One region of the Bacillus sp. VA15 genome, then DNA from elsewhere that is predicted to be linked to it. Evidence: riboswitches for the same ligand, from Rfam matches in the RefSeq annotation. Region 1 holds a riboswitch; the other holds the start of a gene.
What was found. Region 1 has a riboswitch for cyclic di-AMP ahead of kimA (potassium transporter KimA). Riboswitches for the same ligand answer to the same signal wherever they lie in the genome.

Region 1 (12,039 bases):
TCGGTACCTTAATGATGTTTTTCCAGACTGGACAGGCTGCGCTGTTTCCGGCTGAGGAAGGGCTGCGAATGCTTGTCGTGTGGGGAATTGCGCTTTTGCTGTTTTCTTTTATATCAGGAAGAATCCACGATATTGCAGTAGAGCTTCGGCGATCAGTTACACGGCTTCAATCCGAAATCAAAAGCTTTGTCGCTGTGGACAGAGTGACCGGATTTGATAACAAGCAGAGGATGAAGCTGGAACTTTCAGAGGAAATCAAGCGGGCGGAGCGCTACGGCAATTCTTTCGTGTTTTTGCTGCTGCATATGCATTATTTCAAAGAGTTTAAGTCTTTGTACGGTGAAAAAGAAACAGACCGCCTCTTCCAATATGTCAGTCAGCAAATCAGGTCAAGCGTCAGGGAAACGGATAAGAAATTCCGCCCCTCTGACGAGCGTATCGGGATCGTGCTGACGCACACGCCAGCTGAACATATGCCGGCCGTCCTGACAAAGCTGAAAAAACAATTAGACACGTATCAGCTGGAAAATGGAAAGTATGTGTCGCTCACGTTCCACGTCTGCTACTTGCCTTACCGTAAAGATATCAAAACAGCTGATCAATTTTTAGAAGAACTGGAAAACGAGATGATGATGAATGAATTATAAAGGAATCACGCTGCTCTGCGTCACAATGCTTCTGCTTTCGGCTATTGCATCTTTTCCCGTTTCCGCACAAGCGAAAGAGCAGGATGCCGGCATCCTCATCATCTATTCAACCTTGGACGGCAAAGAGTCGTCTCAAGTCAAAATGCTCGATTTGCTTGCGGGTCACTTCACACCCCATGTGACCGTCAAAAAAGATTCAGACGTGGAAGAGTCGGATTTCAAAGGCAAAGACCATGTGATTTATTACGGCCAAACGAAAAGAAAGCTCAGCAAAAAATTAGTGTCTCTTATCAGCAACGTAAAAAAACCTGTTGTCGCCATCGGCTATAACGCTGGCCAAATCAGCCAATTTTACGGGCTTTCATTAGCCCGCAAAGAAAATGTGTACCAGGTCCACATCAGGTCGGAAAAGGCCGAGGTATCTCTGGAGAGCGGGCTTCACGTGCTGAGCGTATCAGGCCTGAAAGGAAAGGCGCTTTATACCTTCAAAGCCGGTGACGGCAAAACGCATTCTTTTATATGGAAAACAAAAAAAGACAATGTGTACATTGGATTAACGAATTTGTTGAATGACAATTTGATCGTGGCGAAACAGCTCAGAGAAGTTTTCGGTGAGAAGGCGGGGACGACGTTATTGTATTTGCGTCTCGAGGATATCAGCCCGATGTCTGATGAAAAATTGCTGCTTCAAGCCGGTACATATCTGCATAAGAGGCATGTTCCTTTTATCCTGGCAGTGATTCCCGTTTACTTGAATCCGGAAACAGGCGACAAAGTGTATTTGTCTGATAAACCGAAGATGGTCCAGGTGCTGAAAAAGCTGCAAAGCATGGGTGGCAGTATCATTGTTCACGGCTATACACACGCCTATCGCTACAGTGAAACAGGAGAGGGCTTTGAATTTTGGGATGCAAAGGCGGATCAGCCGATTACATCTGGAAATGCCGAAGACACCCCATCCATTTTGGAAAAAGAGCAGGACTTTCCGAACGAACACGCCTATAACAGCTATCTAAAACCATTTCGTGAAAAGGAAGAAACGTATACAAAGCAAAAACTGACGCGCGCTATTGAGGATTTGACATCATCGGGTCTCTACCCGCTTGCATTTGAAGCCCCGCATTACACGATGTCCGAATATGGCTATCAGATCGCCTCGCAGTATTTTACAAGCATATTCGGCCAGGTTCAGCTCAGTAGCACAACGTGGAAAACATCCGGTGCACCCCCGTTTGTGAGTGCTCCTTCGATGTTGCACGGCATGACGCTGTATCCGGAAACAATCGGCTTTGTCGATACATCTAAGCAAAACCCGCTCGGCGATATGGAGGAGCACATCTCCCAGATGATTGATTTTGAAGGTGGAGTAGCCGGAGGATTTTATCACCCGTATCTCGGGATGAAATATCTGCCGGAGCTGGTTGATCAAATGGAACGCATTCCAGACAGTGAATGGCTTGATTTAAAGAAAACGAAACAAACCGTCAAAACAGACAAAGTGGAAATCCATACAAGCGGTGACGGAACGATTCAGGTGAAAAACGGCGTAAGCGCCATTGACGAGTTTTTCGATCATCATCGGCAAACCCCTCTGGAAAAGGCGTTATGGATTCTCTCCGCAATCGTGCTCTTATTTGTCGTCATGTTTGTCAGTTATACGTTTTACTTGAGAGCCACATTGAAAAAACGAATTTTTAAGGAGAGAAGAAGCCTTGGGTAATACGCTGTTCTTTATCTCGCTAAGTTTAATATGGGTTATGCTTCTCTACCACATGTTTCTCATGCAGGGCGGATTTCGCCACTATATGACCTTCGAACGGGACATCCCGAAGTGGAGAGAAAACATGAAGGAGCTGCCAAAGGTTAGTGTTCTCATCCCGGCGCATAACGAAGAGGTTGTGATTCGGCAGACGCTGAAGGCGATGGTCAACCTTTATTATCCGAAGGACCGTCTGGAGATTATCGTCGTTAATGACAATTCATCAGACCGGACGGGTGATATCGTCAATGAATTTTCCGAGAAATACGATTTCATCAAAATGGTGATTACGAAGCCGCCAAACGCAGGAAAAGGCAAATCCTCTGCACTTAACTCTGGTTTTGCCGAATCAAACGGCGATGTGATCTGTGTATATGACGCCGACAACACGCCTGAGAAAATGGCCGTGTACTACCTTGTGCTCGGCCTGATGAATGACGAAAAGGCAGGCGCCGTGGTTGGGAAATTCCGCGTCATCAATGCGGCAAAGACGCTGCTGACGAAGTTTATTAATATCGAAACGATCTGTTTTCAATGGATGGCCCAGGGAGGCAGATGGAAGTGGTTCAAAATCGCCACTATCCCAGGCACCAACTTCGCGATCCGCAGAAGCATTATCGAAAAGCTCGGGGGCTGGGATGACAAAGCGCTTGCTGAGGATACCGAGCTGACGATCCGGGTGTATAACCTTGGCTACCACATCCGCTTTTTCCCTGCCGCCATCACTTGGGAGCAGGAGCCGGAAACGTGGAAGGTGTGGTGGCGCCAGCGCACCAGATGGGCGCGCGGCAATCAATATGTTGTGCTGAAATTTTTGGCGCAGTTTTTCAAGCTGAAACGAAAACGGATTATCTTTGATTTGTTTTATTTTTTCTTTACGTACTTTCTGTTTTTCTTTGGCGTGATCATGTCAAATACGATATTTGTAGTGAATCTGTTTTATGATTTGCATTTGTCGGTCGGTTTTTTGGCAATGATTCTCTGGATTTTGGCGTTCTTCTTATTTATGACAGAGGTCATGATTACGTTGAGCATTGAAAAAACAGAAATGAACAGGCAAAACTTTTTTATCGTATTTCTCATGTACTTTACATACTCGCAGGCATGGATTGTGCTGGTCATCTATTCTTTATTCGTAGAAATCAAGCACCGTTTATTCAAGCAGGAGGTCAAATGGTACAAAACAGAACGATACAATCAACATAAAAGCGGGTGACCTTTTTGAAACAAATAATGATTTTTCTCACAAGCTTCATGCTCATGGCGATGGCCGGACAAACGGCTTTTGCCAAAGAGGTGGAGGTCAGCGGTTCGCTCCTCGGAAAAAGCAGCCAAGAACAAGCTAAACAGCAGGTGCTGACAAGCGACCTGATTACACTGTACGGATCAAAAGACAGCGCGGAGCTGACGTATCAGATCCCGGCAGGCGCCTCTTCCGGCAACCAACAATTGGTGATTGAATACGAGGCATCAAATCTTTTAATTTCTCCATCATCGTTAACGGCTGTCATTGACGATGAACCGGTCAAAACGTTAAAGCTTGATGGTGATTCCAAACGGAAAACAGTAAAGCTAAACCTGAATAAAAGCCAGTCTGCCCAAGGCTATCACAACGTATCGCTGAAATTTTACGGCGTGATGAAAGAGGGCGTTTGCGTCAGACAGGATACGTCCGGCAACTGGATCAAAATTTATCCGGACAGCCGCCTGACGCTGGCGGACAGCAGTGAAGCGAAGGGAACGTCGCTGGATCATTATCCATATCCTTTCGCCCAATCGGGAAATACAGCGGAAGAAACCGCCATCGTCATTCCGGATGACCCAAGTTCGGCAGAAATCGAAGCTGCAGTTAAAACAGAAGGCTATTTGAAAACGGCGGACAGCAGTGTCAGCATTTCGTATATTACGGAATCTGAACTGAAGAAAATCGACAAGCCAACGATTTTCATCGGCGTGGACAAGCATTGGGACGGCAAGGTGAAAAAGCTGATGAAACAAGCCGGCTTACAGGCAAAAGGAGACAAGCTCCTGCTTGCGGAGCGGGTGCTGAAAGCAGAGGGCAAGCAGCAGCCGGTTCTGTTTGCGGAAGCGTCATCCGATGATGTGCTCACTGAAAAAATCAGTGTCATCACGGATCAGACTTATACAGGCCAGCTCAGCGGCGACACACTCTCAATCAGCAAGCTGAAGCAGGCAGAAAAAAAAGAAAGCAATAAGCTGACTCTCGAGAATTTTGGAGCGGGTGATATCACAATTGGAGCTGACAAAACTTCTTCTGCACATTACTTTTATCCAGCTTCGGCGGTTTTAGACCAAAACCAATCAGCAAAGCTGTCGCTCAAGCTGAAGAAGTCCGAAACAATTCAAGCCTTAACGGCGGAAAACGAATCGGTTTCTCAGGCGGCAGAACTGAAGATCATGATCAATGGCCAGCCGCACTCGGTCCGGCTTGATGATTTAGGAAAAGAAGATAAAAACGGATTCTATCATGTCATGGTAAAAGTGGACCCTAAACTGCTGCAAAAAAACCGCTACATTGATATTCAGTTCGTTACGACTGGGCTAAAGGAAAACAATCCTTGCAACACCACTGATGAAGAAAAGTGGGTCTTTATCGATAAAAGCAGTACATTGTCTTACGCCATCAAAGATATGTCTCCGTCAGCGGATTTCCAAGAGTGGCCGCTTCCTTACGCTGGAAATCAGGAACAAACAACGTTAATCGTTCTTCCTGACACCGTAAGCCAATCGAAGCTTGCGGAACTTTCTCTCGTAACGGAGTCCTTCGGCAGTGAAGCGCAGCACTCATATACGGTGAAAAAATCATCTGATGTAACAGCAAATGATGCCAAAGGGCGGAACCTCATTTTCATAGGGGGTATCGATCAATTTTCTCTTCTGAAGGAGAAATCATCAGATCTGCTTGTTCCGCAAACAAAGAACGGCTCGTTTGATGTATCAGGTTTTGAGATGCTGAATGAGACAACAAAACGAGTGGCATTTACTCAAGCATCTCTTTGGGATACACGATACACAATGGCTGTCTTTGCACCATCAAAAGGAACTGGCGCGGCTGTCACGAAAGAGATCATCAGTTATCTGAATAGTACCGATGACTCGGCAACCGTCGTTAACGAAACCACCAGCCAGCAGGTGTTTACAAACCACCAGCAGCTTAAATCTGAAACTAACAGTTCCAGCACAGAGCAATCATCACAGGATAATAGCCAGAAATGGCTGTATATTGGTGTGCTGGCACTTATTATGGTGATTGCGGCAGTGTTCATTTGGGTTGCCGTAAGACGAAGAAAAAGAAAGACAGATACAGAATAAAACAGAGGCAATCTAGCCTCTGTTTTTTTATTTTTGGTATGTAAATTCCATTTGTGGAACCTATCATTTTATTTTTTCCGCCCGGCCAATAAGCCTCTTTACAACGTGCAGGAACGGGAGTATGATCTCTTTTAGAAAACAAATCGCTTAATCTGAAATCAGAGCGGGGGACCCATTAGAACGGCTTTTTTGCCGTTGGGGTGAATCCTTTTTAGGTAGGGCAAACTCTCATATGCCCGAATCCGTCAGCTAACCTCGTAAGCGTTCGTGAGAGGAGATGAATGAAACCTGTGTTCGATGTGATGGCACAGGGGCATCCGTTTGCCTCTGTGTTTTTTGCTGTTCATTTTTAGAATGCAAATCGCATACAGAGACATCATAGCAGAAAGGACTATTACAAAATGTGAGAGCTAGATGCTGATGTTTTTATTGTTTTAATTGAAAAATGAGAAATTAAAAGGGGAAGACATCGATGTATCATTCAATCAAACGTTTTTTGATTGGGAAACCACTAAAATCTCAAGCAGCTGGAGAGCAAAAACTGACGAAATTAAAAGCCTTAGCGATGCTTTCCTCAGATGCACTTTCATCTGTCGCATACGGCACAGAACAAATTTTAATCATTTTGGCAACAATCAGTGCTGCTGCATTTTGGTACTCCATTCCGATTGCGATTGGCGTCCTCATATTGCTGCTCGCACTGATTCTTTCATACAGGCAAATTATTTACGCTTACCCGCAGGGCGGCGGGGCGTATGTTGTGTCGAAAGAAAACCTCGGTGAAAAGCCGGGATTGATCGCAGGCGGTTCACTGCTTGTCGATTATATTTTAACGGTAGCGGTAAGTATTTCCGCAGGAACGGACGCTATCACGTCGGCCTTTCCTGTATTGCATGATTATCATGTGCCGATTGCTGTTTTACTCGTTTTAGTCATTATGATTTTGAACCTGCGCGGGCTTTCGGAATCAGCATCGATTCTTGCCTATCCGGTTTATCTGTTTGTGGTGGCACTTTTGGTTTTGATAGCAGTCGGGTTGTTTAAACTCATGACAGGGCAAATAGACCAGCCAGTCCATCATACACCGCTCGGTACACCTGTAGCCGGCATTACGCTGTTTTTGCTGCTCAAGGCCTTTTCTTCGGGCTGCTCGGCCTTGACCGGGGTTGAGGCCATTTCTAACGCGATTCCTGCTTTCAAAAACCCGCCTGCGCGAAACGCGGCTAGAACTCTTGCAATGATGGGCATTTTGCTGGCGATTCTGTTTTCTGGGATCACGGTGCTCGCATACGGCTATGGAACGGCGCCGAAGCCCGATGAAACGGTGGTTTCACAAATTGCGTCTGAAACCTTCGGGCGGAATGTGTTCTACTATGTGATCCAAGGTGTCACATCACTTATTTTGGTCCTTGCGGCAAATACGGGATTTTCAGCCTTCCCGCAGCTTGCCTTCAACCTGGCGAGAGACCAGTACATGCCGCGTATGTTTACAGTCAGAGGCGACCGCTTAGGCTTCTCAAATGGGATTATCTTTTTAGGCGTTGCTTCGATTGTGCTCATCCTGCTATTCGGAGGACAGACAGAGCATTTAATCCCCTTATATGCTGTGGGCGTATTTATTCCATTTACGCTTTCGCAAACCGGCATGTGCATCAAATGGATTAAGCAAAAACCAAAAGGGTGGATCGGAAAAATGCTGATCAACTCCTGCGGCGCTTTGATTTCGTTTATGGTTCTGTCGATCCTGTTTGTGACGAAGTTTAATGTTGTATGGCCTGTGTTAATCTTTATGCCTATCGTCGTTTTGCTGTTTTTTGCGATTAAAAATCACTACACAGCTGTCGGTGAACAGCTTCGCATCGTAGACAAAGAGCCAGAAGAAATCAAAGGTACGGTTGTGATTGTGCCTGTAGCTGGTGTCACCACCGTCGTGCAAAAATCGATTCACTATGCGAAATCACTGTCCGATCAGGTGATCGCCGTTCACGTGTCATTTGACAGAGAACAGGAAAAGAAATTCGAAAAACGCTGGGAAGAGCTCAATAACGGAGTGCGTCTCGTTACGCTTCACTCCTCGTACAGAAGCCTTGTCCATCCGTTTGATAAGTTTTTGGAAACAGTTGAGGCAAAAGCGAAGAAGGAGCAGTTTTCCGTCATGGTGCTGTTTCCGCAATTTATTACGAAAAAACGCTGGCACACCATCCTTCACAACCAATCGGCTTTCCTCCTCAGAGTCCGGCTGTTCTGGAAAAAGGACATAATGGTTGCCACGCTGCCGTATCATTTTAAAAAGTAAAGCTCTAGGACCAAGGGAATCACCTTGGTCTTTTTTTGCGGGAAAAGGAGAAATGCAATGTATACACAAGGTGCATTTGTGATCGTGTTGAACAACAATCAGCAGATTCTGCTGGTTAAACGAAAGGATGTCCCTTTATGGGATCTGCCGGGCGGCAGGGTCGATCCCGGGGAAACGGCTGAGGCAGCGGCAGTTCGGGAGGTATTGGAAGAAACGGGATACAGCGCAACGCTTTCTGCGAAAATAGGTGTCTACCAAAAGGCCAAAGTTTCAAGATGAGCAGCATGTATTTGCCGGACACATAACAGGCGGACAAGCGATAGCGAACGGGATGGAGATAGCGGAATTGAAGTGGTTTTCTCCGCACCGTTTGCCGCTTTTTATGGTGCCGAACCGAAAAAGGCAAATCAAAGATTTCGTGAATGGCGCTCTAGATACAACCATCACCCTCAAGGACAGAGGCATGCTTGCGGTGATCGACCTGTTGAAAAGAAGACTGGGCAAGTGATAAAGGTCTCCGGGTTTTAAAGTGTTTCTCCTGTGGTATTGAAAAAAGGAAAAAGGAGGATACGGCATGGCACACAAAACTGCAGGACAAGCAATGACAGAACTGCTTGAACAATGGGGAGTTGATCATGTTTACGGCATCCCTGGAGACAGTATAAATGAGTTTATCGAGGAATTAAGACATGAAAGAAATCAATTGAAATTCATTCAAACCCGCCATGAAGAGGTAGCAGCGCTGGCGGCCGCGGCTGAGGCAAAACTCACCGGCAAGATCGGCGTCTGCCTGTCAATCGCAGGGCCGGGTGCAGTGCACTTATTAAACGGTTTATATGATGCAAAAGCGGACGGCGCCCCTGTGCTGGCAATTGCAGGACAGGTTTCATCAGGCGAAGTCGGACGGGATTATTTTCAGGAGATCAAGCTTGAGCAAATGTTTGAAGACGTGGCTGTGTTCAATAGAGAGGTACATAGTGCGGAATCACTGCCGGATCTCTTGAATCAGGCGATCCGCACCGCCTACAGCAAAAAAGGCGTTGCGGTATTAAGCGTGTCTGATGATTTGTTTGCGGAGAAAATCAAACATGAGCCCGTGTACACCTCACCAGTGTATATTGAAGGGAACATTGAACCGAAAAAAGAACAGCTTGTCACTTGCGCGCAATATATAAATAACGCCAAGAAGCCGATTATCTTGGCGGGGCAGGGAATGAAAAAGGCGAAACGGGAGCTTCAGGAGTTTGCGGACAAAGCTGCAGCCCCGATCGTTGTCACGCTCCCGGCAAAAGGCGTCGTCCCCGATAAGCACCCGCATTTTCTCGGCAACCTCGGGCAGATCGGCACAAAGCCGGCCTACGAGGCAATGGAGGAATGTGATTTATTAATTATGCTCGGGACTTCATTCCCGTACCGCGATTATTTGCCTGATGACACGCCGGCGATCCAGCTCGATTCAGACCCGGCGAAAATCGGAAAACGCTATCCGGTGACAGCGGGACTTGTCTGTGATTCGACTCTCGGCCTGCGTGAGTTAACGGAGTATATTGAACGGAAGGAAGACAGAAGATTCCTGAATGCCTGCACGGAACATATGCAGCATTGGTGGAACGAAATCGAAAAAGATGAGACCGAGGCGGAAACACCGCTCAAACCCCAGCAGGTCGTGGCACGTCTTCAGGAAGCGGCAGCCGATGATGCGGTGCTCTCTGTAGATGTCGGCACTGTGACAGTCTGGATGGCGCGGCATTTCAAAATGAACGCGAACCAGGATTTCATCGTTTCCAGCTGGCTTGCGACAATGGGCTGCGGCCTGCCGGGAGCAATCGCAGCAAGCTTGTCCGAACCGGAGCGCCAGGCGATCGCCGTCTGTGGTGACGGGGGCTTTTCCATGGTCATGCAGGATCTCCCGACCGCCGTCAAATACAAGCTCCCAATCACCGTCGTCATTTTAAACAATGAAAACCTCGGTATGATCGAGTACGAGCAGCAGGTCAAAGGCAATATCGACTATGTCACAAAGCTTCAAAATGTCGACTATGCCGCATTTGCAGAAAGCTGCGGAGCAAAGGGCATCAAGGTGACCAAAGCGGAAGAGCTTGCACCCGCTTTCCACGAGGCGTTACATGCTGACCAACCGGTCGTTGTGGATGTCATGATTGGAAACGAACCGCCGCTGCCTGGCAAAATCACCTACGGGCAGGCAAAAGGCTTCAGCAAATACATGCTGAAAAACTTCTTCGAAAACCAAAAATTTGAAATGCCGTCACTGAAGAAAAGTTTAAAGCGGTTATTCTAAAAAAAACAGGGGTCTTTTGAGGCCCTTGTTTTTATGCATTGGAAACAAATGTATTTTTAGTTATCATAACATTACATTGCAAATAAAGGAGGAAAGTATGTTTGAATCCATAAAATTAGTGGTGTACTTATTAGGATCAGCAGGAATGATTTATGCAGCCTGTCATGATTTTCGCCATGCTCAAAACGGACAAAAGGACAAATGCATCTTCTTTCAAAGCAAAAAGATCAGCGCATTTGTCCTTTTATGTTTCGTATGTTTATTCTTTTCAAATCTTGCAGAGTTCTCTTCTTTATAAGTTTATTTCTCTTTTTTCTTAAGCCCGAAAAAGAAAGGAAAAGCAGAACCAACCAAAAAGGTGCCGAATAAAAACATTCCGCCGATAAACACGTGGAAATTCGTGTGTCCGGCCGTAAACGCGGTGATCAAGGAAATGATACTGAGCACGATCATGGCAATGCCAGGCGCGACTCTCATTTTTCCTTTGGATTTATAGGCAACAACAGAACATAAAATTCCGATTACAATAGGAACAATCCACAAATAAAACAGAATAAATACTGACATCATCAAAACTCCGATTTTTTCTTCTATCATAACAAATTTCTGTCAAAAAGGGTATCAATGAGCTTTTGCGAAAAATCAAAACCGGCTTAGCAGCCGGTTTTTTTAACGAAACGTATCAACAATTAAAAATATATTCAAAGCAACGATCAATACAGCAATCAGCCAAGAAACCACTGTGACCCATTTGGCGTTGATCAGTGACCCCATAATCCGTTTATTGCTTGTAAACATAATAAGCGGGATTAAGGCAAAGGCGATGCCGAAGGACAGCACGACCTGGCTCAGTACGAGAGCGGTCGTCGGATTGACGCCTGATGCGATGATCAAGATCGGCGGAATAATCGTGATAAACCGCCGTACATACAGCGGGATGCGATAGTTGATAAATCCCTGCATGATCACGTCGCCTGAAAGTGTGCCGACTGACGAACTGGATAGTCCGGCAACGAGCAGCCCGATTCCGAATAAAGCCGCTGACACAGGGCTGACAAGATGTCCGAATTGTTGATATGCCACATCGAGATCCTCGACAAACAGGCCGTTTTTGAAGAATAATGCAGCAGCCACAATCAGCATACTTGCATTAATAGCTCCTGCAATCAGCATCGCTATTAAAATATCAATAAATTCAAATCTGAAGATTTTTTTCCGTTCAGTATCAGTTTTGCCAACCACCCGCCGCTGTGTAAGGGCAGAGTGTAAATAAATGGCGTGCGGCATAACGGTTGCGCCGAGAATACCCGCTGCAAGAAGCACACTGTCAGTGCCATGAAACGCCGGGACAAAAAGGCCCTTCATCACTGACGCGGCATCAGGCTTTGCGAAAAAGGTCTGCAACGCAAAGGCGATCACCACTACAAATAGCATACCGGCAATGCCGGCTTCAAGTGAGCGATAACCGCGGCGCTGAAGCTCCAATATCGCGAAAGAACCGATCGCCGCTATAATAGACGCTTCAAGCATCGGGATGCCAAACAGCAAATACAGTCCCAGAGCCGCCCCGATAAATTCCGCCAGATCAGTTGCGATAATGACCAGCTCGCCCTGAATCCATAATCCAATGGAGACGGGTTTTGGAAATTCTTCGCGGGCAACCTCAGGCAGATTTTTGCCTGTGGCAATACCGAGTTTGGCGGAT
Region 2 (12,039 bases), on a different contig from region 1:
GCATGTCATTTCAGGGGCAGTGTTTTTCGGCAGCTACGCTCCAAAAGGAACGCCGGTATGGATTTATTCTTTAACTTATAATGCTACTTATATGGTTCCTTCATTCATCATCTGTGCAATTGTCCTTTGTTTATTATTTATGACAGCACCCCGTTTGCTCAAAACTGACAAAGCTTAACTTGACAACCCCCAGCGTAATCCGCTGGGGGTTGTTTTTTGTTATCTATTAAGAACTGTTTTCAAAGCAGAAAGATCCGGCCAGCCAAACCCTACTTCTTTCAGCCTTTCTCCCGCAATTTCAAAGTTGTCCTCCGCTACTCTTTCAGGTGTATAGGCCTGATAAAATGTAATCGAGGGGTTCTTCTGAATGACCCAAGCAAACATACTTGAAAAGCCATGTTGAAGCAAAAACTCTGCTCCTTTTGCTAAGAGCGCTCTGCCTGCACCTTGCCGCTGATGCTCTTCTAAAAGGTAAATAGCGTACAGCTCGCCGTCATAGCCTTCTTGTTTAGAGCGAATAGGTCCAAATGAAGCAAAGCCGAATATTGAACCTTTTTCATCGTGAACCACAAATACACCTTTTAACGAGTGGCTTTTCCATTTGCCTTCAAATTCCTTGTAGTTCAGACTGTTTAAGTATTCAGCCGGGACAATTCCTTGATATGTTGTCCTCCAGCTGTCTACATGCACTTTTGCAATGTCCTTTATATCCTCTAACTTTGCTTCTCGTACAGTTGCCATCAGCTGGGATCCTTTCCTTAGTCATTATTCTGGTTTTTGGACCGTTTTCGCTTCTTTTATTTCATTTGTTAATTCGGTAATGCTTTGTTTTACATTTCCTTTTCCTGAAAAGTTCTCAATCATTTCTTTCACGTCAATTCCCGACGATGCTTTTAAGCTTTCTTGCAGGCTTGACATTAAGTTCGTCGCATAGCTGGTTACTTTGTTAGCGCCGCTTGATTCACCGCTTCCTCCTGTATCAACAACTGTGATTTTATCAATATTTGAAAGAGGTGCCGCTGCTTGTTTCGCGTATTCCGGTAGCATTTTTACGATCATATCGAAAATCGCTGCCTGCCCATACTGTTCAAAGGCAGCCGCAATTTTCTCTTTTGCTTCCGCTTCTGCCAGACCTTTTAGACGGATAACCTCTGCTTCTGTTTCCCCTTTTGCTTTTTCAGCTTCTGCTTTTGCTAGCCCGTCAATTCTGACTTTTTCCGCCTCAGCCCTCGCCATTGCTTCAATACTGTACTTCTTGGCATCGGCTTCCGCGAGCTGTTTGGCTTTCTCAGCTGCTGCGGACTGCTCGACTGAATAACGGTCTGCATCGGCTTTTTTCTTTACTTCTGAGTCATATTGACGTTCACGGCGAAGAATTTCTTTTTCTTCTAATTCTATTTGTTTTTGGCGTTCGATAATTTTAACCTGCATTTCCTGCTCTGTGACATGCTGGCGCGCCTTGGCAGTCTCTAGATCATATGCCTGGTCGGCATTCGCTTTTGCCGTATCTTGTTCTCTGCGATATTCAGCCATTTTGAGCTGATTGATTTTTTCAGCTTCAGCGATTTCCGTTGCCCGTTCAAGTTCTGATTTTTTTGCATCTTTATCGGCTTCTGCCCGCTTAATTCGGGTTTCTTTATCAGCCTCTGCTGTTGCGATATCAGCATCCCGTTTTACCTGGGCAATTCTCGGTTTCCCTAATGATTCAAGATAACCGTTTTTATCACGTACATCTTTAATGGTAAAGGAGACAATCACAAGCCCCATTTTTGCGAGATCCTGTGAAGCAACACGCTGTACCTCTTGAGAGAATTTTTCTCTGTTTTTATAGATTTCTTCGACTGTCATTGAGCCGAGAATGGAACGAAGGTGGCCTTCTAAAACCTCCCGCGCTTCCTGCTCGCGGTCGTCTTTTGATTTTCCTAAAAATTGTTCGGCTGCTGTAGCGATTTCTCCTATAGAACCGCCGATTTTAATAATCGCAGTTCCATCGGCCATTACGGGCACTCCTTGTTCTGTATAGACTTCAGGTGTCGATACATCAAGTTTGCTTGATAATAGGCTTAGCGGCTCTGCCTGCTGGAAGACGGGAAAGACAAAGGTTCCTCCGCCGCGGACGATTTTAAGACGATTGCCGCCTTCATCGACATGAACATTTTTATTGCCCAGATAGCTCCCCGTTACGATTAACGCTTCATCAGGCCCTGCCGTACGATACTTTGTGATAAACACGGCTATAAGTGCAATTAATAAAAAGAATACAACTCCGATGACAATTATAATCGGCATTGTCATATCACATTCCTCCTTGTGTTTTAAATAGGTTCATGCGGAGTGACCGAAAGAACTCCGTTGTTAACATCCACGATCAAAACAGCTGTTCCGTAACTGATCTGCTGATTATCAAAACTGACCGCTGACTTTGAGATGGTACCGCCTATCCCTTCAATGACCACTTCACCATACCCATCAACAGGAACAGCTGTAATCACTTTACCAACTCTTCCTCTTAGATCATCTTCTTTATAAGCCAATGATTCTTCTGCGGATGATAATGGGACCAGTACAAAGATGTGAAGCAATACCACCAGCATGATCGAAAGGATGCAAGATAAAAGCGCGATCAACAGGCTCGACATGGGCAATATGAGCTCGCCTATATATCCGCCTGCTGAAAAACATGTAAAAAATGCGAGCACCAATGTCGGATTAAGAAAAGGAATGCCTTCTGACAGCCCTGCAAATACGTCTCCGAAAAATAGAAATAACAGCGTAAGACTGCCCGCAATAATAAGCGTATAAAGATAAATCGTTTGTATAGGAACGCCAAATAACTCCAATTCCCTCATCCTTTCTTCACCAATGCATTGATGAACGGCCGCCGTTACCATTTATACGAGATACAATGTAAAAGGTTTCAAAATTTTAAGATAAATAACCCATTTTGAAGTGCTTGATAAATGATAATTGCTTATATATATGGTAATGTCATTTTAGGAGGAGATATGATGAGTATCTTTAATGAAGCTAGATTAGAAACGTGGAACGAAGTAAAAGGACTTTCTGACGAAAAGCTGAATCAAAAGCCCTCTGCTGAAGAATGGAGCATACGGGAAGTGCTTGACCATTTGAAAAAAATCGATATGGCCGCACAAAAAATGCTGAAGGAACGTGTAAAGGAAGCTCCTGTTAAAGAAGTTGAAGAAAAACCGCTTGAGGTAGCACAGGATAGAAATAATAAACGGAAAGCTCCGAGTCATCTTGAGCCTGAGCATGATTTTATTTCAGGCAGCCAAATGAAACGCGAGCTTGATGTGGTGAGAGAGCAGCTGACTGCTGCAATTGCCTCTCTGAAAGAAGAAGATTTTGAGAGAGTGCTTCCGCATCCTGTGTTTCAAGAGCTGACTGTCAGACAGTGGATCGATTTTATCGGCCACCATGAAAAACGGCATCTCAGCCAGATTAAAGAAATTAAAGAGAAGATAGAAAGGGCCTGATTTGATCAGACCCTTTCTGCTTTTCGTGGTTTGACTTTCCGCTGATAGGAATGAACTTCTATTTCATCACCTGCGTAAACAGCTCCGGGTCTCTCAACAATGCACACAATCCCTCTTATGCCCAGTGCATGACGGACAAAAGCCGGTGCCAGCTTTGACTTGTCCGGATAATAAGACTGAATGACTTCTCCCGGCTGAATACACGGATCATTTTCTCCCTCACACAGCAAAGCGGCTCCGCTTGGAAAAATGAGCCGGCTTCCTTCTTTTAATGAAGTAAGATCAGGTATGCCGCTGACTGCCACATTCGCCCCGAGCCATTCCGGCAAAATGCTCGGCACTCCCATTTTTAAAGCAATTTCATCACATTCCTCTATTGAAACAATAGAAATTTGTCTCCGGTTAAAAATTTCAGTCCCTCTTGAAAACATCGGTTCTCTGGCTCCCGCTTTTTTGGTCAGGCCAAAATGCAAGTCGCCGGGGATGCCGCCATAATCAAAATCTAGCTTGTCCATTTGCTTTGTTACGAAGCTTTCTGTATCTGCGATATATACACCTTCCGTTTTTGCGGTTATACGCTTCCACATCAGCAGCACCTTCCTTCTCTAAAATTTCCATCTATGCTTTATTATCCAAAAAAATCCCGCTCTGTAAAGGAGCGGGACATGTAGTTATACCGTTTTAGGTGTAAGGTTAAAGCAGCGCTTGTAGATCCAATTGTATGCTTTTTCATTTAAATCTCTAGGGTTTCCGAAGGTTTGCGGATCTTTCATCGCTTCTTTTGACAAACGTTCGATCATATCAGGTGATACTCCCTGCTCTTCTAAAGTCGGTACTTCTAAGTCTTCGACCAGGTCATACATCCAATTGACAGATGCTTTCGCAGCTTCTTCTGTTGTCATATTGCTTGTATCAATACCGAACGCTTTCGCAATACGTGCAAATTTCTCAGGGTAGCCCTTCCAGTTGTACTCCATGACAGGTCCCATCATCGCAGCCACACATTGACCGTGAGCGACTGGGATAATACCGCCAAGCGTTTGGCTCATCGCATGAGCCGCGCCCGCTGATTCACTGCCGTAAGAAAGACCTGCAAGCATCGCAGCCTGCGCCATTCCGTATCTTGCTTCCAGATCCTCTCCGTCAGCAAATGCTCTTTTAATGTAATGAGCGGCATATTCAATCGCCATCAAGGCAACTGCATCCGTGATTGGCTGCGCAAATTTCATTGTATAGCACTCAATGGCATGAGCAAGCGCATCAATTCCCGTCATGGCTGTTACATGCGGAGGCATTGAAACATGAAGCTCCGGATCAATGATGGTCAGGTGCGCTGCGATCAGCGGACCGCCCGTGTTGAATTTGAATTCTCTATCTTCATCTGTGATAACCGCCCATTGGGTTACTTCTGATCCTGTTCCAGCCGTTGTCGGAATTGTCGTCAGCGGAGGAATACGGTTTTCCAGCGGTTTTTTCCCATCTGCCGCTTCATAATCCAGCACGCTTCCTTCGTGAGTGGCTTCTACTCCGATTGCTTTTGCAGTATCCATGGAGCTTCCGCCTCCGACTGCCACCAAACCATTACAGTTCTCTTTTTTGTACAGCTCAGACCCTTCATTCACCAGACGGACAGGCGGGTTTGGCTCTACTTTATTAAAGAGCACCACTTCAATGCCTGCTTCTTTAAGTGATTCGATAACAGGATCTACGACGCCGGCTTTATAAATTCCAGGGTCTGTGACAAGGAGTGCTTTTGAAACGCCAAGCGCAGCTACTTCTTCACCCGTATTCTTGACTGCTCCGATTCCGTGCTTAATCACAGTCGGAATTTCAAATGTATGGAATTTGTGCATGCTTTCTATTTTCATATTTAATGTCATCATTAACTCCCCCTCTTATGAATTGAACCAATTAACCGCTGCCGGTTTTGTATTGCGATACACATGTTTGACTTCTGTGTATTCTTCAAGACCTATTTTTCCAAGCTCGCGTCCGAACCCGGATTGCTTATAGCCGCCCCATGGCGCCTGTGCAAAGTACGGATGGAAATCGTTAATCCAAACTGTCCCCATTCTCAAGCGGGCTGCTACGCGTTCGCACTTTTCAATATCTTTTGACCATACCGCTCCGGCCAAGCCATAGATGGTATCATTCGCAAGCGCGATAACCTCTTCTTCCGAGCTGAAGGTTTCGACTGTCAATACAGGACCGAAAACCTCTTCTTGAACGATTCTCATGTCAGATTTACAGTTTGAGAAAATAGTAGGTTCATAGAAAAAGCCTTTTTGAAGCGCATGGTCTTCCGGACGCTTGCCTCCTGTCTCCAGTTTCGCACCTTCTTCTATTCCGATCTCTACATATTTTTCTACTTTTGCCCTGTGCTCTGCCGAAATAAGCGGGCCGCTTTCTGTATCTGCGTGAAAACCATTTCCGAGTTTTATGCGTTTTGTCCGTTTGACAAGCTCTGCTAAAAATTGATCGTGAATGGCATCTTCAACAAGCAAGCGGGAACCAGCTGAGCATACTTGGCCGGCGTGGAAAAATACAGCGTTTAATGCCTGATCGACCGCAACCTCTAGATCTGCGTCCTTGAAAACGATATTTGGATTTTTTCCGCCAAGTTCAAGTGCGATTTTTTTGACGTTTCCGCTTGCTGCCCGCATGATTTTTTTGCCTGTTTCGATTCCACCCGTAAACGAAATCAAATCGACGTCTTTGTTTACGGCAAGCTCGTCGCCCACTGTGGCTCCCGGTCCAAGAACAAGATTTGCGACACCTTTTGGAACACCGGCTTCTTCCATCAGCTTAAAGACTTTGATTGTCGTCAGCGGCGTGATCTCACTTGGTTTCATGACGATAGTATTTCCTGCAGCCAGTGCGGGTGCGATTTTCCAGCTCGCTTGCAGGAGCGGATAATTCCACGGCGTAATCTGGCCGCAAACCCCGATTGGCTCTCTGATGATTTTGCTTTCTGAATCAGGGATCGGAGATGAAATGATCTCTCCGCCATCTTTATCTGCCAATCCGGCGTAATATTGAAAAACATTGGCGATATCGTCCATATCCGCCTTGCTTTCTTCGAGTGTTTTTCCAGTATCAAGCGATTCAAGCTCAGCCAGTTCATCAAGGTCGCGCCTGATTAATTCCGCAATTTTCAGAACAATCTTCCCGCGTTCAAGCCCCGATAGAGATGACCATTCTCCTTTGTCAAATGCTCTTCGCGCGGCTGCGATTGCCTTGATGGCGTCCTCTCGACCTCCTTCGCTTACGGTTGCAATTTCTTCTTGATTAAATGGGTTGATAATGCTGCGGATCTGCTCTTTTTCGGCACTGATCCATTCTCCGTCAATATATAATGTTTGACTCATATAAGCCTCCTTGACGTAAATAAAGTTTGTTAAATAAAAATTTAATGTTTTTAACAACCTTAATCTAACATACGAATTTTAAACTGTCAAAGCCCCATTTTGATTTTTCTTTTTGACATTTCTTTATGTTTCGTTAAGATAAAGAACATAAAGAAATAACTTAACGAATTTAATTTTCTAAAGGAAAAGAGGGTCAGTATGGATGAAAATCCAGAATTTGCAGCTATAGAACAGGCTCGGGATCTTGTTATCGACTCCATTGCTGAAACGATGGATCTTTACGGAATTACCCGCAGTGTCGGGATTCTATATGGGACGATGTATATGAAGGATGAGATGACGCTTGACGAAATGCGTGAGGAATTGCAAATGAGCAAGCCAAGCATGAGCACAGGCGTCAAAAAGCTTCAGGACTTAAATGTAGTGAAAAAAACATTTCACCGGGGCATCCGCAAGCATACATTTGTAGCTGAAAAAGATTTCTTCAAATTTTTCACAAATTTCTTTCCGCCCAAATGGGAACGGGAAGTTCAGGTAAATGTAGCAGCAATTGAAGAAGCTCAGGCTGATTTACAAGAGGTTTTAAACAAAGACAGTCTCAGTGAGGACATCAAAAATGAAGCACTGCAGTTATACGAGCAGCTGGAAAGCTCTAAAGCTTACTATGATTGGCTGAAACGGCTTGCTGAATCGGTGCAGAGCGGGGAAATTTTTAAATTTATACCGATTGAAACAAAGTAAAACAGAAACGCCTGGGAAACCGGGCGTTTTTTTGTTCTTTTATATGTAATTACTACAAATTTGAAAAATACGGGAAAAACACCCCATTTACTTCCAAAATATTTGATGGTAATTTTATGTAGGTAAAATTTGTATTTGGCCGTTCAGAGGAGGTGAAAAGCGGGCAGGCCTGTATATTTTATAACTTTTTAGGGGGAATTTTATTATGAAACGCAAATTATTATCTTCTTTGGCAATCAGTGCATTAAGTCTCGGTTTACTCGTTTCAGCACCTTCAGCTTCTTTCGCGGCTGAATCTAAATCAACTTCCGCTCATACTGAGTCTACTATGAAAACACAGTCAACAGCTTCATTGTTCGCAACAATTACAGGGGCCAGCAAAACTGAATGGTCTTTCTCAGATATCGAATTGACGTATCGTCCAAATACGCTTCTCAGCCTTGGCGTTATGGAATTTACATTGCCAAGCGGATTTACTGCAAATACGAAAGACACAATGAACGGACGTGCGTTGCGTGAAACACAGATCCTCAATAACGGGAAAACAGTAAGAATCCCTCTGGCACTTGATTTGTTAGGAGCTGGCGAGTTCAAATTAAAACTGAATAACAAAACACTTCCTGCCGCAGGTACATATACTTTCCGTGCGGAGAATAAATCATTGAGCATCGGAAATAAATTTTACGCAGAAGCCAGCATTGACGTGGCTAAGCGCAGCACTCCTCCGACTCAGCCATGCGGCTGCAACTAATCTAAAAGACCGGTTAACGCCGGTCTTTTTTACTTTTTTTGACCTCCCCTTTTTCCTCTTTTTCCAGTTATCTTTTTCTAGTTTAAAATTTAAATTGACAAACTCTAGAAACAGGAGTAAATTCTTGAGTGTTCAATTTCATACAGTCTCTTTTACCGCTTAATCAAATACGAACGGGGGAACCAACGATTGGCTGTTTTTTAACAGCCTTGGGGTGAATCTTACTAAGTAAGAGGGGGTACTCTGAATCCCTAATCCGACAGCTAACCTCGTAGGCGTTTACAGAGAGGAGGTCTATTAGCGGCCATTCTTCGAAATGGTCTTTTTTGCTTCAAAAACGTTAATTTAACTAAGGGAGTTATGAACATTGGGAAGAATAAAAAATAAGCAATTTGCCGTGATCGGACTGGGCAGGTTTGGTGGAAGCATTTGCAAAGAGCTTCACAGAATGGGCCATGAGGTCCTTGCGATTGATATCAACGAAGAAAAGGTAAATGCATACGCTTCTTACGCAACTCATGCGGTGATCGCCAACGCCACCGAAGAAAACGAATTGCTATCGTTAGGAATACGCAATTTTGAATATGTGATCGTTGCAATCGGAGCGAATATTCAAGCGAGTACCCTGACCACCCTATTATTAAAGGAGTTTAACATTCCACATATTTGGGTGAAGGCTCAAAACCATTATCATCATAAGGTGCTTGAAAAAATCGGCGCTGACCGCATTATTCATCCTGAAAAGGATATGGGCGTCAAGATCGCACAAAGCCTTTCTGATGAGAACGTTTTGAATTACATTGATTTATCTGATGATTACAGTATTGTCGAGCTGCTGGCAACACACAAGCTTGATTCAAAATCGATTATTGATCTGAATGTAAGAGCGAAGTACGGCTGCACGATCCTGGCCATTAAACATCATGGAGATATCCGTCTTTCTCCAGCACCTGAAGACATCATACACGAACAGGATTGCCTGGTGATCATGGGGCACAAAAAGGATATTAAACGTTTTGAAAACGAAGGGATGTAGACATAGGTGACACTTCAAAAGGATAAAGTGATCAAATGGGTTCGTTTTACACCGCCTCAAGTGCTTGCAATTGGTTTTTTTCTTACCATTATCATCGGGGCTGTGCTGTTAAAGCTTCCGATTTCTACAATGAAGCCATTGTCATGGATAGATGCCCTTTTTACTGCAGCTTCGGCTACAACTGTTACAGGGCTTGCAGTTGTCGATACCGGTACAGAATTTACACTTTTCGGGCAAACTGTCATCATGGGGCTGATTCAGATCGGCGGGCTTGGATTTATGACTTTTGCTGTTTTGATCGTCATGATATTAGGGAAAAAAATCGGATTAAAAGAACGAATGCTGGTTCAGGAAGCCTTAAACCAGCCGACAATCGGCGGCGTCATAGGCCTTGTCAAAGTCCTGTTTCTGTTTTCCATCAGTATTGAGTTGATAGCAGCACTCATCTTATCCATCAGGCTTGTGCCCCAGTATGGTTGGGCATCCGGCTTGTTTGCCAGTCTGTTTCACTCAATATCTGCTTTTAACAATGCCGGGTTTTCGTTGTGGCCGGATAATTTGATGAGCTACGTTGGCGATCCTACAGTTAACCTAGTGATTACTTTCTTATTTATCACAGGAGGAATCGGATTTACCGTTCTGTTTGACATTATGAAAAATCGGCGATTTAAAGCCTTTTCTCTACATACGAAAATCATGCTGACAGGAACCCTGATTCTGAATGCGGTCGCTATGCTTGTGATCTTTATTTTAGAGTACAGCAATCCCGGCACGCTCGGCCACCTGCATATAGGAGATAAACTATGGGCTTCCTATTTTCAAGCTGTGACGCCAAGAACCGCTGGCTTCAATTCTCTTGATATTGGAAGTATGAGAGAAGGAACGATTGTATTTACTTTATTATTAATGTTTATCGGAGCAGGCAGTGCTTCAACGGCGAGCGGCATTAAGCTGACTACGTTCATCGTGATTTTAATGTCTGTGATCGCTTATTTGCGAGGTAAAAAAGAAACGGTTATTTTCCGCCGCTCCATCAAATATCCGATTATCATTAAAGCTTTAGCTGTGAGCGTCACCGGTTTGTTCATCGTGTTTTTAGGGATATTCGCCCTGACGATCACAGAGCAAGCGCCGTTTATTCAAATTGTGTTTGAAACTTTTTCCGCATTCGGAACTGTCGGTTTATCGATGGGATTGACTCCTGAACTTACAGAAGCGGGGAAATGTATCATTATTGTCATCATGTTCATCGGAAGAATTGGTCCTTTGACGTTCGTGTTTTCATTTGCGAAAACAGAGAAATCAAATATTCGTTACCCTGACGGCGAGGTGTTTACGGGGTAATAACAAAAAATCCGGCGATTTAGGCGCCGGATTTTTTATGATTCGATATGAGATTGATTTTGTCTTTTTTCCTGTTCCGCGATGATTTCGTTATCCTCTGCATTATCACGGGTCACTTTTTGTGTAAGAATCGCACCGACCGCTACAAGTATCATAACAGCGATGTAATAGCCTTTTTCATTGAGTTCCAGATTATCAGCATTATAGAGTCCGATACTAAACAAAAATACTCCCGCAAAAAAAGTGAAATAAGCTAGTACTGTAAAGGCAACCGTGTTTCTCCGTCTATATTTCTGCACCTTTGTTCCCTCCTGAAAGCATAGTCAATAAGTGATAACTTCCGTGGAATATTATACCTCAAATTCCCCTGAATGGAACAAAGAATTAAATATACCAGGAGAAAGGGCTCAGGTTGCTTCCTTTATTTCAACAGCTGAATCATCAATCCAGCCGATGAGTTTATCATTGATTTGAAATTGGTACCATACGGACTGGCCTTTCTGCTTTTTAGATACAACCTTTATGTCTTTGCCGACGTAAGATTGGGCAGAGGTGAGCTTTATGGACCGATCATCAGTAGAAGGCTTGGACCATATGTCTTGAACGGCACTGTCTTTAATGGCGGCTTTTAAATCCACTGATTTGAGCGATGGATTTACCTCATCGTACTCATCTAAATCGTATTTTTCCACAATAGCGCTGATTTTATCAGCGTAGTCAGGGTCTGTAGCATATCCTGATGTTTGCAATGCAGTTGCCGCTTCCTTATAATCTCCGGCCTCAAGCACCGGTTTATACTTCTTTTTATTCCACGATGTGCCGCGGACAAACAATTGGGCGTGGTCATCCATAGATTCAAAAAACGTGCTGTATTTTCGAAACTTCGCTCGAATGGTTTTTCTTTTCCCTTTTTCAAATTCGTCCGTTTCCATCGTGACATGATGGCCTTTATAATTTCCTTTTATGCCAAAAAGGTTGTTGGCCTGAGCAGCAAGCTCGCTGTTCCCCCAGTCGGATTCGAGAATGGCCTGAGCGATCGTGATGCTGGGGAGGACATGATATTTCTCATACAAAATTTGTGCATGTCCGGACAGGCTGTCTATAAATACCTGCTGTTCATCAATTTCTTCGGGTTCTTTGGATGTTTCTATCGGTTTTGATAACGTTGTCGCTAAAACAAACAGGGCTAGCGGAATCGATACAATGAAAAATAGTGAAATGAAGAGTCTACGTTTTTTCAGTTTTTTACGGGCCATGAAAACCTTCCTTCGAGTTAAAAGATTACGAATGTAAAAGAATCTA

Region 2: it holds a riboswitch for cyclic di-AMP, as region 1 does, so the genes downstream of both, ktrA (potassium uptake protein KtrA) here and kimA (potassium transporter KimA) in region 1, are expected to answer to the same signal.

The regions. Positions count from the first base shown of each region.
Region 1 covers NZ_JBVQPQ010000003.1:167,281-179,319, reverse strand. Annotated here, with positions in the region: gene epsK (cyclic-di-GMP receptor EpsK) at 1-647, shown strand, start outside; gene AC0DBE_RS10710 (DUF2334 domain-containing protein) at 658-2,367, shown strand; gene AC0DBE_RS10705 (glycosyltransferase family 2 protein) at 2,360-3,622, shown strand; gene AC0DBE_RS10700 (cellulose biosynthesis cyclic di-GMP-binding regulatory protein BcsB) at 3,628-5,739, shown strand; cyclic di-AMP (ydaO/yuaA leader) riboswitch at 5,874-6,018, shown strand; gene kimA (potassium transporter KimA) at 6,212-8,035, shown strand; partial or broken gene AC0DBE_RS10690 (NUDIX hydrolase) at 8,093-8,543, shown strand; gene AC0DBE_RS10685 (pyruvate oxidase) at 8,610-10,334, shown strand; gene AC0DBE_RS10680 (hypothetical protein) at 10,635-10,901, opposite strand; gene AC0DBE_RS10675 (Nramp family divalent metal transporter) at 11,004-12,039, opposite strand, start outside.
Region 2 covers NZ_JBVQPQ010000006.1:1,194-13,232, forward strand. Annotated here, with positions in the region: gene thiT (energy-coupled thiamine transporter ThiT) at 1-178, shown strand, start outside; gene AC0DBE_RS15205 (GNAT family N-acetyltransferase) at 220-741, opposite strand; gene floT (flotillin lipid rafts scaffold protein FloT) at 766-2,295, opposite strand; gene AC0DBE_RS15215 (NfeD family protein) at 2,316-2,840, opposite strand; gene AC0DBE_RS15220 (DinB family protein) at 3,009-3,497, shown strand; gene AC0DBE_RS15225 (MOSC domain-containing protein) at 3,503-4,084, opposite strand; gene gbsB (choline dehydrogenase) at 4,169-5,377, opposite strand; gene betB (betaine-aldehyde dehydrogenase) at 5,393-6,865, opposite strand; gene gbsR (transcriptional regulator GbsR) at 7,064-7,606, shown strand; gene bslA (biofilm surface layer hydrophobin BslA) at 7,812-8,357, shown strand; cyclic di-AMP (ydaO/yuaA leader) riboswitch at 8,504-8,651, shown strand; gene ktrA (potassium uptake protein KtrA) at 8,725-9,393, shown strand; gene ktrB (Ktr system potassium transporter KtrB) at 9,400-10,737, shown strand; gene AC0DBE_RS15260 (YiaA/YiaB family inner membrane protein) at 10,773-11,036, opposite strand; gene lytG (exo-glucosaminidase LytG) at 11,145-11,993, opposite strand.